DNA from 2 places in the Paenibacillus sp. SAFN-117 genome. Region 2 is predicted to be linked to the other one. Evidence: a T-box and tRNA genes for the amino acid it is inferred to sense, from the RefSeq annotation. Region 2 holds a T-box; the other holds one or more tRNA genes.

Region 1 (8,355 bases), on a different contig from region 2:
GGAAGAAGGTTCCGAACATCCAGGCACAAAACCCGATCAGATATGTAATTCTTCCCGGTATCCATGCACTCAGAAGCATAGCTAGTGCCAGTGTGACAGCATAGGACACTTCATATTGGAGAGCGAACAGCAGCGTGTAATCTATCACTGCAGAGACGGAAAGCTGACGAATCCATCCGTAATATATAAATACGATGGCCATAGCTGCAGTAAAAAGACTTAAATAAATTAAATAAACAGTATATTTCGCAGTAATCCGAGTCCAGATAGAAACCGGCAAGCTCCCCATCCATGAATATCCGGGCCGGTGGAAATCGGAGCGAATGGACCAAATTCCAAGCATGAATGCCACCCCGAGAGTCAATACATGCTTAACCTTGTGAAATTGGTAAGCGTAGGCGTACAGATTCTCGGAGGCGGGAGGTGCGATATGCGACAGTTCGAAGGCAAACCAAAAACCATAAAGCAGAGGCAGCAGAAACAGGATTGGTTTACTTAGCAATGCCTTGGTTTCAGACTTTACCTGTCCAACCCATTTGCTCAACTGGCCTCACCGCCGATCAAGGCCAGGTAACCGTCTTCCAGGGAAGGGGAGAGCGAGAGAGCATTAGCCGTAGGGGAATCGGAGGCAATAAGCTTGCATTGAATTCCTCCCGGTATGCGGCGGGAGTGAATAAGCTGGATTTCCGGATTCCCAACCAACCGGAGGAATTGCTCCTCCTTCACCTCTACTTGCCACACCTTGCCCTCGGCGCGGGCTTGCAGCTGCCGTTGGGACCCGACGAAGGCAAGAACCCCTTGCTTCATTACGGCAAGCCGCTGGCAGCTGCTTTCAATATCCGAAACAATATGTGTCGATAGGAGTACCGTTCGCTTAATGCTGAACTCCGATAACAAATGCCGAAAACGGATACGTTCCTCCGGGTCAAGACCGGCAGTGGGCTCGTCCACAATCAGAATTTCGGGTGAAGCGAGCAGCGCTTGGGCGATCCCCAGCCGCTGCTTCATGCCTCCGGAATAGGTTCTGACCTTATCCTTTGCTTTAGTCTGTAGATTGACTTTTTCCAGTATAGTGTCAATAGCAGACTTCCTTAGTCTGGGGTCGTTCATTCCCTTCATAACGCCGATATAATCGAGAAAATCATAACCCGTCATATGCGGATAAATTTCGATAAACTGCGGAAGATACCCGATTATTTGGCGGATCTCTTCGGCATCGGACAGGGGACGGCCGTTTATTCGAACCGTACCTGATGTAGGATTCAGCAAAGTGGCTAGAATCTGCATCAGAGTTGTTTTACCGGCTGCATTCGGTCCCAGCAGCCCGAACATTCCCGTTGGGATTGTTAAATTTAGGTTGCGAATCGCCCAAACGTCTTTTTTAAATTGTTTGGATAAATCTTCAATTTTGATCAACGTTCTCATCCTTTGCCGGACTATATGAATCGCATTCTAATCCTTCAACGATTGCCCTATGTAAAAAGTTTGAATTAGACTTAACCGAAACAAAGACCAACCGGCTTCGATTGGTCCTGTTAAGCTTAATGGTTATCCGTAGATTTGCGAGAGGAAGGCCTTCATTCGATCAGCCAGCAATGAGGGAGCTTCGATCATCCCCATATGTGCGGCACCGTCGAGCAGAAATGTCGAGATGTTGTCCCCTTCAACCGAGAAGGTTTTGTCCGGAAGGACAATCTGGTCTTCCGCTCCGGCCACCAACAGTACGGGCACTTCGGCCATTCTCAGCACCATTGTGCGGTCTGTTCGTTCCCTCATCCCCTGGAGGGAGCGGATGGCTCCGTCCGGATGCGTTGCTTGGCCTATTGCCGTCATGCTCTCGACCTCCCGGCTCATGCTCTCCAGATGGGCTTTGGCAAAAAGCTTCGGGATCAATTCCCCTGCAAATGCATTCATTCCCCGTTGCCGGATGGCTTCCATATTATCGGATCTCTTCCGCTTACCTTCTTCATTGTCAGGCAGCGCGGTAGAGTGAATCAGACCGCAGCCGGCCAGCTTATCCGGATGCTTCCCGGCAAAGGCGGCAGTTACATATCCGCCCATAGAATGCCCGAATAGAACGGCCTTCTCGATCTCAAGCTGCTCTAACAGTTCAGCAATGTCTTCCGCCATAGTTTCCATTAAGTACGGGCCTTCCGGAACGGAAGATTGCCCGTGCCCTCTTAAATCCGGAATGATGAGCCGGTAGCCGTTCTCTAATGCCGGCGCGATGAACTTCCAATACTGCGAGCTTCCGCAAAATCCATGCAGCAGGACTACGGCATGACCCTGTCCGCGATCTTCATAGGCCAGCTCCACCTTCTGCCCCAGAGTGCGTAATTGAGCTTTATGCATGGGTTTTCCCACCTTTCGATTTGTAATGGATAAAGAAAAACAGGCACATAACCAGGTCCGTAAAAATACTTTTCGTATAGTATAGCATGCCGCGGTGTATTACATGCAAAGGGGAGAAGCCGAAAGTAAAAATTTTACATTTTTATTTTAGAAAGCTCTATTTCCTGACACAAAATGAATTTATTCATTTAATTTTTTAAAATATAGAAACTTTTTCCAAAGTAATAAGTCTATATGGTTGTAATATTCATTACAGCATGGAAGGGCCAGATGAAACAGGCCCATAAAGATAAAGGAGCAGAGATGAAGACTAAATTAACCAAACAACCCGAGCGCCTCCCGGTAAACCTGGGAATATCGGAGCCCAATGAAATCATATATTGGACTGGCCTGGGATTTATTCTATTGTTCTTGTTCATCGCCCCGTTCCGCACCGGCTTATATAACGGCTATCTGATTCAATACGAAGTCAATGTTTATGGGTCGGCAGCTTGGACAGCCTTATTCTTCTTTCTCATTTCGCTTTATTGGATCTTTCGTTGGAAAATCAGCTCCGTGAGAGATGCGTTAATGTTATTAGCTTGGGGTTTGCCTTTATCCTACCTCTTATCCGGATTCGTGGCCGTATCTCCCTACAGCAATGGAAAGCAGATTTTGCTTCATGCCATGTATGCGATGTTATTCGGGCTGGCGGCTTATTTCGCTCGAAGCCAATCGGGGAACCGGATGCTCCAATTCGGAATTATGACTTCCGGTTATATGGTGGTCATTTATTGCATTCTAAACATGTTCGGAAACGCTTATTTTCGTGATGCTGTCATGGAAGACCAAGGCTTGAGGCTGACGGCTGTCTTTCAGTATGCCAATGCTTATGCGGCTGTGCTGATTGCCCTGCTTTTGGGCTGCTTGCATTTTATCATGTCCTCCCGCAGCCGGGTGATCGTTGCACTGAATGCATTAATGCTGGTTCCATTGGCTCTCTCGTTCTCGCTAACTCTATCCCGCGGGGGAATTGTGGTGCTTCCGCTTATATTGCTGGCGCTGCTGCCTTTCCTCTCCGTTGTCCGGCAAATCTGTTTTTTTATATATTTGGGGATCGGCTTCACAGCCTCCTTCCTGATTACGGACCGGATCAAGAGCATATCACTCGAAATGCTCAAACGAATGAAAGCCTCTTATGAACAGAATGGTGCCGCCGATACGGTCAGCCTATTGGATCCTCTTTCCTGGAAAGGCTGGCTGACGCTCGTACCGGTATCGATTGGGGCGGCAGCCCTTATTGTCATCCTCCAGCTATACCTGGCGCCGTTGATGGAAAGAAAGCTTGCGCGGTTTGCCGGCTGGAAATGGTCTAATTGGATTGTTCCCGTTGGCCTCATAGCCTTAGGGGGAATCGGACTTCTGCTTATCACTCAGGGTTCAATGGTCGGGAATCTGCTCCCGCAAGCGCTGCACCAGAGGATCGCAAGCATTAACCTCCAACAGCACAGTGTACTCGAAAGATTAATGATGTTCGCCGACTCATTGAAAATATTCGCCGACCGGCCGGTTCTCGGCGGAGGCGGCGGGGTCTGGGAGGCGCTGTTCACCGCTTACCAGGGTGCTCCTTATCTTCCGAGGCAGGTTCATAGCTATTTCTTTGAATACCTTGTTGAAACCGGCTTGGTCGGGCTTATTTTCCTGGGAGGGTTACTCCTGCTGGTGTTTATTTTTTATATCAAAAATGTGTTCTTAAGCAAAACAACAGATCCCGATCAATCAATTCTTTATTATCTTGTGGCCATGTCCATCTTGCTTCATAGCGCGCTTGATTTTGAAATGAGCTATGGCTATATCGCCGCACTCGTGTTCCTGTGTTTGGGTGGGATGGCATCCGCTGTAACTACTGAATTACGCCTGGAAGGAAGCAAGCTGTGGGGTTGGCTTACGGATAAAACCTGGGGACGGCTTGTTCCGGGTATGATTTCGGCCGCGGCCCTTATAGTACTGATCATATCCTTTTACGACTATCAGGCGAATAGAACCTTCTATACTTACTTGGATCAAAGCATGAAGGGGAACAATGCCCATGCGAACCAAGCTTTAGAAAAAGCCTTAAAGGCGAGGCCGAATCATCCTGAATATGTGTTGGCCAAGGTCAATGAATTAAATAAGATGTATAACCAAACAGGGGATTCGAAGATTCTGGAGGAAGTGGCGAAGCACCTGCAGCAGTTAAGTAAGAAGGAGCCTTACAATCGTTTGCTTGTTGAACAGCAGTTCATTTTACATCTCCGAAAGGATGAGCTCCCGGAAGCATTGGACGTTGCATATTCACGTCTGGAAAGCAGTATTTGGGGCCTGAGCCTGTTTGAGGATTTTCCAAACTGGTATGATCGTGCGGTTGATCTGAACCTGCAGCTGGGTGATCAGGCCAGAAAAAATAATGATCCTGCAGCGCAGCAAAAATACTGGGATGATGCCATTCAGCTTTACCAAACGGTGCTGGATAAAATGAAGGAGCTGGAGCAGCTTCCGGAAGGGCAGATGCACGAGCCGTTCGGGGTGGGTCCGGGGATGGCACTGTCTATCGGACAAATTTATTATTTGCGGAATGATTACAAGACTGCCGCGGATGTCATGGAACCCTATACCGAAGGGAATTGGGAGCTTCCGGCAAGCCGTGAATTGACCCGGTGGTATTTGGCGGCGAGAATGAGGCAGGGAGAGGAGCATCCTCCATTGTATGACAAATTCATCGGGCAGTTCCCTGATGAGAAAGAATGGATTGAAGGAATGGTTCATTACGATGCTTGAAGGATTTCGATGAGGGAATCGTGATACCACGGATGAATATTCCCGACTAACAAGGGCAGCTACTAAAAAGTACTTGCATCTGATTCTAGGACATGCTATTATATTGCTTGTGCCTTTCTTATAGTAGTTGCCAAGGAGCTGTGGTGTAGAGGCCTAACATGCCTGCCTGTCACGCAGGAGACCGCGGGTTCGAATCCCGTCAGCTCCGCCATTTAACCCAATAATATGATTTAGAGCAGAGTGCGACTCTGCTCTTTTTATTTTCTCTCGGAAAAACAAAAAAACGTCCGAAGACGTTTTACTGAAGCTTGAGCTGGCGTTTCCTTCTTAGGCTGGCGATCCATTCCGGCAATGCGATGCCTGCCAATATGATCAGTACGCCGATCCATTTCGTCACCGAAACCTCTTCCCGAAGGACAAGGCTGGAAGCAAGAACTGCGGTCGGAAGCTCTGCAGCACTCAGGATCGTAGCCAGTGATCCGCCGATATGAGGAACCCCCAACGCAAATAAAAAAGGGGGAATTACGGCGCCGAGCAAGGCCAAAACAACCGCAAATTTAATGAGTCCGTTCCATAAGGAGCCGTCGACCAGAAAAGATGGCGGGAAAATGATGCTGATCAGTATAAATGAACCGGTGAGCATGATGGCGCTTCTTTTGGCCGGATGGATATGAGGAGCGGTTCGGCCGCTGAATAGAATGAACAGTGTATACATAAGGGCGGCAACCAAACCCAAGGCCACGCCTGCTAAAGTAAAGGAGCCCAGTCCCTGTTCCAGAATCCCGCTGGCAAGTACCGTTCCGGCCAGAAGAATCAATAGAGCGACCAGCTTTTCTTTGCCCGGCCACCTCCGGTTGAGTAGTGACTCGATAAGCAGGCCCATCCACGAAAATTGAAACAACAGAATAATTGCCAAGGAAGCCGGTACATATTGCAAAGCAGCATAATAAAATACACCCGTCAAACCGGTCGTTGTTCCGACGGCCATCAGCATTAGTATTTCTTTAAAGGATGCCGGTGATACCGCGCCTCCCTTTTTTCTGATTTTAACGACGATAAAGATTATCCACAGTGTAAGCATCCCCAGTAAGGTCTGGCTTCCAACGACCTGATTGACGGTAAAGCCCGATTGATAGGCCAGCTTGACGAAGGTGGACAGCACTCCAAAGCTGCAGGCACCTAAAAATACCAGAATTACGTATCGCATCATGGGTAAATTCATCCTTTTAGCTCGTGTTATGCATCTAAAATACAACAAGAAAGGGACCCCCAATTCTGGGTCCCCGATGCTTATGTAATGGTCGAGACGACAGGATTTGAACCTGCGACCTCTTGGTCCCGAACCAAGCGCTCTACCAAGCTGAGCCACGTCTCGATATCTTATTAACTTACTGGCGCGCCCGATACGATTCGAACGTACGACCTGCAGTTTAGGAAACTGATGCTCTATCCTGCTGAGCTACGGGCGCTTAAGCAAAAATCATTATATCATAAATAACCGGGAATGGGAAGAGGAGCAGCCTTCCAAAATTTCCGCTGATCCCGGACAGTTGCGCCGGAATCAGCATAAGTCTAACGGCTTTTCTTTCGCAAGGTGCGGAAGAAGTCGGTGAGCATAGAAGCACATTCTTCCATGAGAATTCCGCTGGTAACCTCCACCTGATGGTTAAACCTTTCCTCCTGCAGCAGATTCATTAATGTCCCTGCACAGCCCGCTTTAGGATCCGCCGTTCCATATATGACATGGGGTATTCTTGACTGGACAATAGCCCCGGCACACATAGGACAGGGCTCTAATGTTACATACAGGGAGCAATCCAGCAGCCTCCAGGCCTGCAGATGTTCGCTCGCTTGCCGGATCGCGATTAATTCGGCGTGAGAAGTCGGGTCCAGTGAGGTTTCCCGCAAATTGTGCCCCCGGCCAATAATTTCTCCATTATGAACAATAACGGCACCGATGGGAACTTCTCTTTTGGCCAATGCTTTCTCCGCCTCTGTTATAGCTTCGCGCATCCAACGGACATGGTCCGGATGGTCCACTGCTTGTCCCTCCCAACTTCTGAAATGTGGATAATTCATCGAACATCCATTCCTTTGTTAACATGTTGTGGATAAGATTGTGGATAAGTTCTGATGACTTCCGTTTTCTATTGTATAATTCCTTAATCTGAAGAGCAAACAAACTATGAAAAACGTCGAAAAGTCAGAATATTTCAGCATAAACCCGTTTGACTGCCGCCCTGAAAATAACTACATCCAAATCATTCCAACCTGTGAATAACTCCTGAATAACTCATGCTAAATCAGCTTGCGCTCATCCAAAGCTACTTGTTTAAGCCATTCTTCGTGCAGTATAGTTTGCAGGATTCTACGTTGAATTTGCTCCACTCTTCTTCGCGCAAGCTCTCTGGTGACTCTGAACGTATGTGTAATCAAGTCTATCAAATCATTCTGATGAGGAGGCAGTTCCATCCGGTTTAGCATGAAGAACGGAATGGCCGCATAGGGCACGAAGCTGTTCGCATCCTGTTCCTGCCACTGGAGAAAGGATTCCGGCATGCAGAATTGATTTCCGGAATGCCTCAGGACATGGCAAAGCTCATGAAGGAAATCCTCCCACTGCTCCTCAGGAGATAGGCGGGCATCCACATTTACGCTGTACATACCTAGACCACGGTCAATATGACTGCTCCGAAAAGGCTGATAATATACCCAGATATTCATTCTTGATGACACATATTCTATGGTGAGATGCTCCGGAGTGGTAATTCGATATTTGCGGCAAATTTGTTCGACCCATTGTTCGAAAGGAGTGCATTTGTAAAGAGATAACACCGTTATCACCTCTTGTCATCAGTTTAATACAGAACGTATGTTCCTTTTATTTCGAAAAAGAAAGCCCTTACTGGGCACAGAACTTTCCTTTAGTAATTGTTATTTTGCCATGCCTCTAATTCTTCGTTTCAGGCAGCTCGAACGAGCCTGCACCTCTACTTGAATCAAAACAGCGACCGGGTAACATAGCCTCTCGTAACTGGCTTGTCCGGTTTAGCCATGGATTCCCTCATAGCTTCCCGCTGGTCAGGTTATTTTCCCTGCCGGTCCCCCGGCTTGCGGTCTTTCTCCTTCTCCATTAGAAATTCAAGAAATTTGCGAGTCTCCTCGCGTATTTCCGGGGAAGCGTTCTTTAAATCCCTAAACAGAATC
Region 2 (8,355 bases):
CAAACACTCTGCTCTTCTTACACTCTCCTTGCTCCTCCACTCAGGGGTATCGGGATAATTCATGATTTTTTTAATGATTAGTTTGTCATAAAGTAAGTATGAAGTCTTGGTAGCCTTCAGGAGTCGGTTTTCCGTCGGACACCTTGAGCGTTAGTTGCTCTGGAAAAGCCATAAAACTGACCTGGGTAGTCTTTCGACATACCGGGTAATCGCCCTCTTTGTGGCTTAGTATGGTCTTCATGGTTTGTTCGGACAACTGGCTTTGGGACAGCAAATCTTCGAGGGCAAGGTGTCGTTTATATCCTTCGGAGCTATCATTTCCGCCAACAATTCAGGAGCCGATTCATTCAGTCGATTGATCGTTTCTTCTATCTCTTTCTCTTGCCAATTCTGATCCGAATGCAGCAAATAACCGACAATTCCGTTTACCAAAGGCTTTAGTGATTGACCGTGCTGGAAGCCAATTTCATAAGGTGTCCCACGCAATGTAATTTTGAGCATTTTGTCCCCTCCATCAAACATTTCATATTCATCCGTAGTTCACATACGCTCAGGTGCAGGAAGACCGAGAACCGTTAATGCGTCGCCGATGGTTTCTTTGAATTTGCAGGTGAGCCAAAGCCTGAGCGCTTGTTTATCGCTATCCGCCTTTATTATAGGGCAAGCGGCATAGAAATTGTTGAACAAGGTAGCCAGCTCATGAGCGTAATTACATATCATATTTGGAGACAGTTCCTTACTGGCTGCATATAGCGTATCCTGCCAAGCAGCGATATGTCTGATTAATGAGTATTCCGCTTGCTCCATAGAACGGATTTCTTCCGGAACCATCGGTTGCATATTCAATTCGCGTTCGGCTTTATTTAAGAGGCTAGCCGCGCGAGCGTAAGAGTACATCAAGTAGACACCCGTATTTCCGGTTACTTCTGTCGCCTGCTGCATGTCAAAAACAACCTCGGTCAACAAGCTGAACCGAAGAAGATAGTAACGGATGGCGGCAGCGGCGATCATCCGGCTCGCTAGCCCGGTTTTATCCGAACGTTTGTTATCAATGATCTCTTCCATAAGATCAAGTAAATCGGAGATCTTGATCCCTATTCCTTGTCTTCCCGACATAGCATAAGAGGCTTTGCCATCCGATGTATCTATGCCTAGTTCCTTCGCGGCCCCCCGGACTTAATGAAACCACACCATAGCTGACATGACGAAGCTTCTCGGCTTGTTGGGTGTACCCCAGGATTTCAAGAGCTTGTTTCACCATGGCCTGGGGATATACTTGTCTATGGTCGATTACGTTGATGACGATATCCGCTTTGCCAAAGGAGGAATGGATTCCATGACCATTCGTCGTCCACAGTTCTTCCGAAAAGCGTTTATACAAGAAGTCCTTTTCCAGCAGCCCGAACTTCCATAGATGATAAGCGATATCTTTAGCGGTATAGGTCAAAATGCCGTTGGAACGGACCAAAACTTTGTCCATACTGTGTTCGGACTCTTTAGCTTCCGTTTCGGACGAGGGCTGTTTTAATACCCAGCATCCCTCCAGCTTGCCGGAAGTTTCCCGGTAAAACTGCGCCGTCTGCTGCAGTAAGCCGAATGCCGCCGCCCAGAACCCACCCCTGACAATATGGCTCTCCCAGACCAATAAATCATAGTGAATGCCAAACTCGCTCATCTCTTCGAGGTGTTCGCGTACAATCCGTTCAGCTATAAGAAATCCGATCCAGGATAAGTTCCCATTCCCCTCTTCCAGAGAATGAAGCACTTTAGTCCTTTGTTCCAGCAATGGGGTATTTTTTTCATACTCTCTATTAACCTCCGAGTAAATATCCCAGCAGAAGTCGCCAAAACGCGAGTGCTCTTTCTTATGGGGAACATTCAAAATACCTACAACCGTATCGGCAAGCTGATTCCCCAGGTCATCGATATAATTATGCACTTCGACATTAAACCCGACTCTTTTCAAGAGTCGTACAAGGGTATCGCCAATGCAAGAATTTCTCAGGTGACCGATGTGGGCGGATTTGTTCGGATTGATGGAAGTATGTTCAACAATGACCTTCTCACCATTATTCAGAGGCAGGGTGAATTCGCGGTGAGCCCATTCCTTCCAATCGATATGCATATTGATAAATCCCGGAGGAGCGACCTCGACGCGATGAAACAGGTTCTCGATATTCCCTTCCTCTTCCAGCTTGATTTTCAACATGTTTGCAATTTGCAGGGGTGCTTTACGTAAACTTTTGGCAAGCTGCATCGCAACGTTCGTTGAATAATCTCCATGTTCCAGATGAGCAGGCTGTTCGACATAAATGTTTACGTCATCGCTGTAGTCGAGACCGGCTTCGTCCAAAAGACTCCTTACCGACTTTGCGATGCTGTTTTGAAGCTGCTGACTGATCAACATTTAAAACCCTCCTCCTAAACTAAAAATAAAGCCTCCATCCCTATAAAAGAGACGAAGGCTTATGCGTTCGCGGTACCACTCTTGTTGTTAAACGTGTCGTTTAACCACTCCATAAGATAACGGTCTTGGCCGTGACTTCCTACTTACCATTCAGAAGCCATTCTCGCGGGTCCGTTTCCCTGCTCACTCCGTACCGGCTCTCACCTCTTCCGGCTCTCTTTGACTCGAGTCAACAGGTACTCTCCCGGTCATTAAATTTTGTGATATTTTGTAAAATAGTATATCTAAACCTTAATAAAGTCAATCTCCCGTCCACAAGCTCGAACCGTGTGGTTCGCCTTGTCATCAACCGGTCAGAAGGCTTTCTGCGAAAGCAACGTCTTTAATAAGCTTCGGATATTTTTCAGGGATTGAGCTGTCTTCCGCGCTCCAGCAGGCACCCATTGCCGTCTCCACATAAAGGCACTGCCTTATAATTTCATTTGGAAGGTTAAGGTTTTGTTCCAGTATGCCTATGATATCGTTAATTTTCTTAAACAATTCCGGAGTGATTTCATCGCCGAATTCATTTAATATAAACCGCGGAACATCAAATACGGGATCGCCTATTACGCCTTTAGGATCGATAATGAAATATTGTCCGTCCCGGCCGAGCAACAGATTATCGTGGTGCAAATCTCCATGAAGCAGCATCTGTTGTGAATATATCGAGGAAACCGATAAGCAGATCTCTTTTGCTTTTTTCATATAACCATACAATTCTTTACAATCATGCCGCGTGCTCATGTATTCTGTGATCCTGCCGACCCACTCTAGGTAAGTCGGGTATATTTCCGCATTGGCGGGCATAATGTGCAAGCCTTTATATATTGAGCAGAATACAGCTAGTCTCTTATCCAGTGAGCTCTCTTTTCTTAAAGGAATTCCCGGACGCACATCCTCTTCAAGGATGACGCCGTTGTCAATATCGGCATCAAACGCTTTGCAAAATCGTCCGCCGTTATATTCACATAAAGTGCTATACTCCGTAAAGATTTCTCGAAAAGCAGGGTTGCCTAATTTAAGCACTGCATTCCCGAAGGTTTCCGAGCAGCATCTAAAGATCAAGTTTGCGGAATAGGAAGGGATAAACTGAAAAGAGGTCAGCCTCCACTTGTCTGTATATTCTTCGATATCCCTAAGAACTTTCGCATAGAACTCTTGGCCAAAACGGTTAATGATATTTTCGGTTTCCTTGGGCTTGAAGCTGTAATGCTTGTTCATAAGAGCATCACCTCCGCTCCTGATCAATCAGGAACTTATTTCCATCTTTAGACTCAATTCTAACCTTTTTCAGCATGGAGTTCTATTGCATCCTTATTCCAGTTTAGAAAATCCGTTTGCACGGCACCAGCAGAAATTGAAAACAGATTTTCAAGGTAGCAGATACTTTATAGCGTGGAAAGTCCTTACTTCTTTCCAAATCAAGGAGTCCTTAAAAAATCCGTTAGACGAGTCTTCGGCTTAGTTAATCGGGACTGAGTCATTATAATTAATTACATATGACCTTAAGTTCAGTTTTTTTGCATCCAGCCATTTTGCATACATGTCGTAATATACCGGTCCATATAATAAGTTTTCCGGTAGTTGAGCAACTAACATAATTTCTTCAATCTCATAGCTCGGTAATTCGTATAATTCGGTAACTTTGACGAAGAACATCATGCCATAACTACCATTCATCAAATATACTGCAAACGGTGTTAATTCAAATTGTACCGCCCCTGTTTCTTCATATAATTCTCTACTTGCAGCTTGAATTAGATCTTCATTCTTTTCCCTCTTACCCCCGGGCAATTCCCATTGTTGACGTAGCTTATTCCGTATAATTATCAACTGGTTTTGATATTCGGCAATCATGACAACATATTTAATTTCATTAGAATTTATTTCATCAAGACCAAACCAAGTACACTCCATGATAAGCCCCTTTCGCCGATTCTAAACAGGGTAAAATCGTAATCGTCTAAATTATGAACTTTATGTTCAAATACGGCAATTACTACTATAATAGAACGTTTGTTTGCAAAAGACAAATTTCTTATTTCTGACAAGGGATTATCTACAAAGCTTATTCTCCAAGCGTAAGAGTTACAAATAAAGGCCTCGTACGGATTTATTTCATTTTATCCGTATTCTTCCTCTGTCAAATCCATATGGACACTCATGGCGGTTCGGCTGCCGTCAGCTGCGGCGAACACTACTTGGGAGGGTCCGATGTATGAGGCATCACCGGCGGCATAGAGTCCGGGAACCGAGGTTCTTCCCCCCTTATCCGTCTTGATCCCGCCCATATCCGTCCTTTCACAGCCCAATTGCTCAATGAATGGCGCGCTTTGAACAAATTTGGGGGATACGAAGCCGCCGGTTCTCGGAATTTCGGTCCCATCAGCGAATCGAATACGCTCAAGCCGCCCGTTGTGCCCGATGAACGACATAATAGGCTGCTCCATGATCGCGATTCCCCAGGATTGAAGCCGTTGTTTCTGCTCATCCGACAAGGTAGCCTTCCCGTTCGTGCAGACGATCAAATCCTTGCTCCAACTGAGGAGCAGTTTGGCTTTATGAAAGACGTCCGGATATTCGGAAACGACGGCGAGCGGTTGGTCCCGCAGCTCCCAGCCGTCACAATAGGGACAATTGAACAAACTCTTTCCGTATAGCGGATAGAAGCCTTCGATCTCCGGAAAAACTTCTTTCACGCCTGTTGCCAAGATCAGCTTTCGTGCTTGAACACGCTGTCCTGACAAATCGCATATTTCAAATCCGGATTCGATCCTGCCCACCGAGGCCACCTCGATTGGTAAATGTTCGACAGTAGGGTAACGGAGCACCTCCTCATAAGCAATGCGGCGGAATTCGGCCGGAGTTACGCCGTCTCTCGTAATAAAGCCGTGAGACGCATGCGTAACGGCATTCCTGGGCTGATTGTTATCGATCAAAGCCACACTTCTTCTTGCCCTGCCTAGCACTAGGGCCGCATTCAAGCCTGCAGGACCTCCTCCGATAATCGCGCAATCGTAAATCGTCATGAAATTCATCCTTTCTTATTGATTTCGAAGATATTAGAGACTCTTAATGTCTGTAATAAGAACAAGAAAACATGCTTTACCTCAACGAAACACCATCTTTCCTAAAAATATAAAAAGCTCACCTTAATCCTTTCAACTGCTTCTGGGCCAGATCGGCTAATTTTGTTTCTCTAAGATGCGACTCCATCTTCTCTTCGGCTTCCTTCATGACCGCTTGTATCAAGCACTCGTCGCTGTGGACGAAACCACATTCAAACATGGAGGCGGTGCCCTCAATAGCGTGGATAATATCCAGAAAAGTAATGTCGTCTTTGTTGCTGGACAACCGATAGCCGCCATTAGCGCCGGAAATCGATTCGATCATCCCCGCTTTTACGAGTCTCGTCAATATTTTGGATAGATAGGTCGGTGAAACGCCTTGGGACTCCGCCAGTTGCTGAACCCCTACCGGCTTGACCGGAGAAGCGGCAACGAGCATGAGCATGGTGTGCAGGGCGTAATTCGTCGCTTTTGTAAATTTCATGGAAGCACCTCACCTCATCACAGACTTATTGGGTCTATAATATCCTTGAATTTGCCGTTGTGTCAAGCTGTCTTCTTTTTTTGTAATATATCACGAATCGCTTCAACCTGCAGCTAAGCAACCATAACCATACCTATTCGTATGTTTAGTTAATGATTCATTATTTCCAGCATTTACAAAGGTCAAATTTGCTCGGTCATCCTCACTTTTTGCAGGATTTTTACAGCACTATATTGAAATTAATACTACTGTTTAATAGTCGGATGTTGGATGGCTGGATTGGCGGAGCATCGGCGGCCACCCGCCCCGAGTGTTAATCGTTCTCAGGAAGCGATACGGTTTCGCTTTTCACTGAAATTACTTATTCTAAGACAAAGGGCGGCGGATTGATATGATTAATATCCATACATTATTGTTAAACGCCTTTATTGTCCTTATTTCCATATTTCTTTATCAAGTCTTATGTCTGGATAGAGAAAAAGAAAAATACAAATCGTTCATAAGCCTGCTCCTGTTTTCCGCGACCAATCTTCTATGTATGACCTTCCCTATCCACATTTATTCGGGATTTTTCTTTGATTTGCGGTTCATTCCGGTCATCTTGTGCTTTTTCTACAGCGGGTATCGCAATCTGGTTATTATTACGGCAGTGCATCTGCTTTACCGGTATCTCTTAGGAGGCGGCGGATTCTATGCTTCTATCGAGGTAGCCTGTATTCTTATGCTTGGCTTGATGATTGCGGGGCCTTTTCGCGACTCTTTTTCCATACGCAAGAAAATGGCAATAGCTACTTTCTTTACGCTGTTCTATTCCATAATCGTCAGCATCTCCTCTATGGCCACCTTGGGACAATCAGAAATCTATATACGGTTTTTCCTTGAGTACATCGCCATTAACCTGATTACTATATGGATGTCTGTCTACTTACTTGAAAATCTGATAGAGAAATCCCGTCTGAAAAAAGAGATTCGGCAAGCAGAGAAGCTGTCCTTATTCGGCAATCTTACCGCCTCCATTGCACATGAGATCCGAAACCCTCTGACGGTAGTGAACGGTTTCCTGCAGCTATTGATCGAAAATCGGGGGACGGAACAGCAAAACCGGGAGTATCAGCAGCTGATGAAACAGGAACTCGAAAGAGCTCTATCGATCATTACCCAGTATTTGTCCATTGCGAAGCCTGACCCCGATATCACCGAACCGCTTGAACTGGGGAAAGTCATCGCGCAAGTCACGAGGACCATGTCTCCCTATGCCAACCTTAACAAGGTTGAAATTCACAGCTTGATCCCGCCTGGTCTTCATTTGGTGGCCGACCTGGCCAAAATAAAGCAATGTTTTATCAATATTATGAAAAACGGAATTGAAGCCATGGAGGACGGCGGCGTTCTCCAGATTAACGCTGTGAAGAGGAAGAACGAACTCGTCATAGATATTACTGATCAAGGGGTCGGAATGACTCAGGAGGAAATAGACAGACTGGGTATGCCGTTCTATTCCACGAAGGAGAAGGGAACCGGTCTTGGAACGATGTACAGCTACAGCATTCTTAGAGGAATGGGAGGAAGAGTGGAAGTGAATAGCAAGAAAGGAGCGGGAACGAGGGTGACTCTAATCATCCCTGTCCCGCAAGAGTCTCCTGTTGAATGATATATCTTGAGCAGTTGTCTGTACGAAGGTTTCCCATTGCCCCCATTCCTTTAATTATCTATACTGGTAATATCATACTGTTGACCGTACCTCTATCTGGGGTTATCCGTATCTGCTTGTAGGCGTAACATTTCCCGGCTTTCAAAAGAATGGGGAGGTGCCTAATGAGTTGGAGTAACTTTAAGTCCAAACTGCTGCTGCAGTACATTTGGTCCTATCTCTTAATCTTTCTTATTCCTCTAATTATACTTACCTTCTTCATCTACCATAATGCCGTCCAAAATTTACGCGCCGAGATCGAGCATTCTTTTGTCAACCAGTTGAACCAGGTCAAGCACAACATCGATGCGCGTATGACCGAGCTTCGGGAATTGCAACCCGGATGGCTTACGATGAACGACTGACTCCATATATGGTCAGCCATCCTTATTATTCCCGCGACGCCATTCTAACCCTCGAGAAGTATAAAGCGAACAGCTCGATCCTGGAAGAAATCTTCTTGTATTTCCGCAAAGATAACGTTATCTACTCATCCCGCGGCCTGACGAATCTTGATGTGCTGTTCGATCAATCCTATTCATTCAAGGACTGGAGCAAGGAAGAGATCATCGACGATTTGAATAATGTCGCTTACCCGGTAGTACGCCCGGCGGGTTCAGTAAACACCAACGTGCATCTTGAAAAATCATTGCTGGCTTATCTA

What was found. A T-box is a leader RNA that pairs with one kind of tRNA and senses whether it is charged. The one in region 2 lies ahead of ACTHRH_RS04680 (arginine--tRNA ligase), so its partner is inferred to be a tRNA-Arg.
Region 1: it encodes a tRNA-Arg, which carries the amino acid that the T-box ahead of ACTHRH_RS04680 (arginine--tRNA ligase) is inferred to sense. The anticodon was not compared.

Annotation. Positions count from the first base shown of each region.
Region 1 is NZ_JBQCLK010000006.1:11,767-20,121, forward strand. It holds gene ACTHRH_RS05530 (hypothetical protein) at 1-544, opposite strand, end outside; gene ACTHRH_RS05535 (ABC transporter ATP-binding protein) at 541-1,416, opposite strand; gene ACTHRH_RS05540 (alpha/beta fold hydrolase) at 1,549-2,352, opposite strand; gene ACTHRH_RS05545 (O-antigen ligase family protein) at 2,656-5,148, shown strand; tRNA gene ACTHRH_RS05550 (tRNA-Asp) at 5,283-5,359, shown strand; gene ACTHRH_RS05555 (EamA family transporter) at 5,447-6,358, opposite strand; tRNA gene ACTHRH_RS05560 (tRNA-Pro) at 6,447-6,523, opposite strand; tRNA gene ACTHRH_RS05565 (tRNA-Arg) at 6,541-6,617, opposite strand; gene tadA (tRNA adenosine(34) deaminase TadA) at 6,721-7,188, opposite strand; gene ACTHRH_RS05575 (ImmA/IrrE family metallo-endopeptidase) at 7,447-7,983, opposite strand; gene ACTHRH_RS05580 (helix-turn-helix domain-containing protein) at 8,235-8,355, opposite strand, start outside.
Region 2 is NZ_JBQCLK010000005.1:2,375-10,729, forward strand. It holds gene ACTHRH_RS04675 (hypothetical protein) at 238-501, opposite strand; partial or broken gene ACTHRH_RS04680 (arginine--tRNA ligase) at 541-2,404, opposite strand; T-box leader at 2,452-2,668, opposite strand; gene ACTHRH_RS04685 (aminoglycoside phosphotransferase family protein) at 2,753-3,475, opposite strand; gene ACTHRH_RS04690 (NUDIX hydrolase) at 3,911-4,366, opposite strand; gene ACTHRH_RS04695 (NAD(P)/FAD-dependent oxidoreductase) at 4,573-5,478, opposite strand; gene ACTHRH_RS04700 (Rrf2 family transcriptional regulator) at 5,597-6,001, opposite strand; gene ACTHRH_RS04705 (ATP-binding protein) at 6,393-7,652, shown strand; gene ACTHRH_RS04710 (hypothetical protein) at 7,817-8,056, shown strand; gene ACTHRH_RS04715 (hypothetical protein) at 8,035-8,355, shown strand, end outside.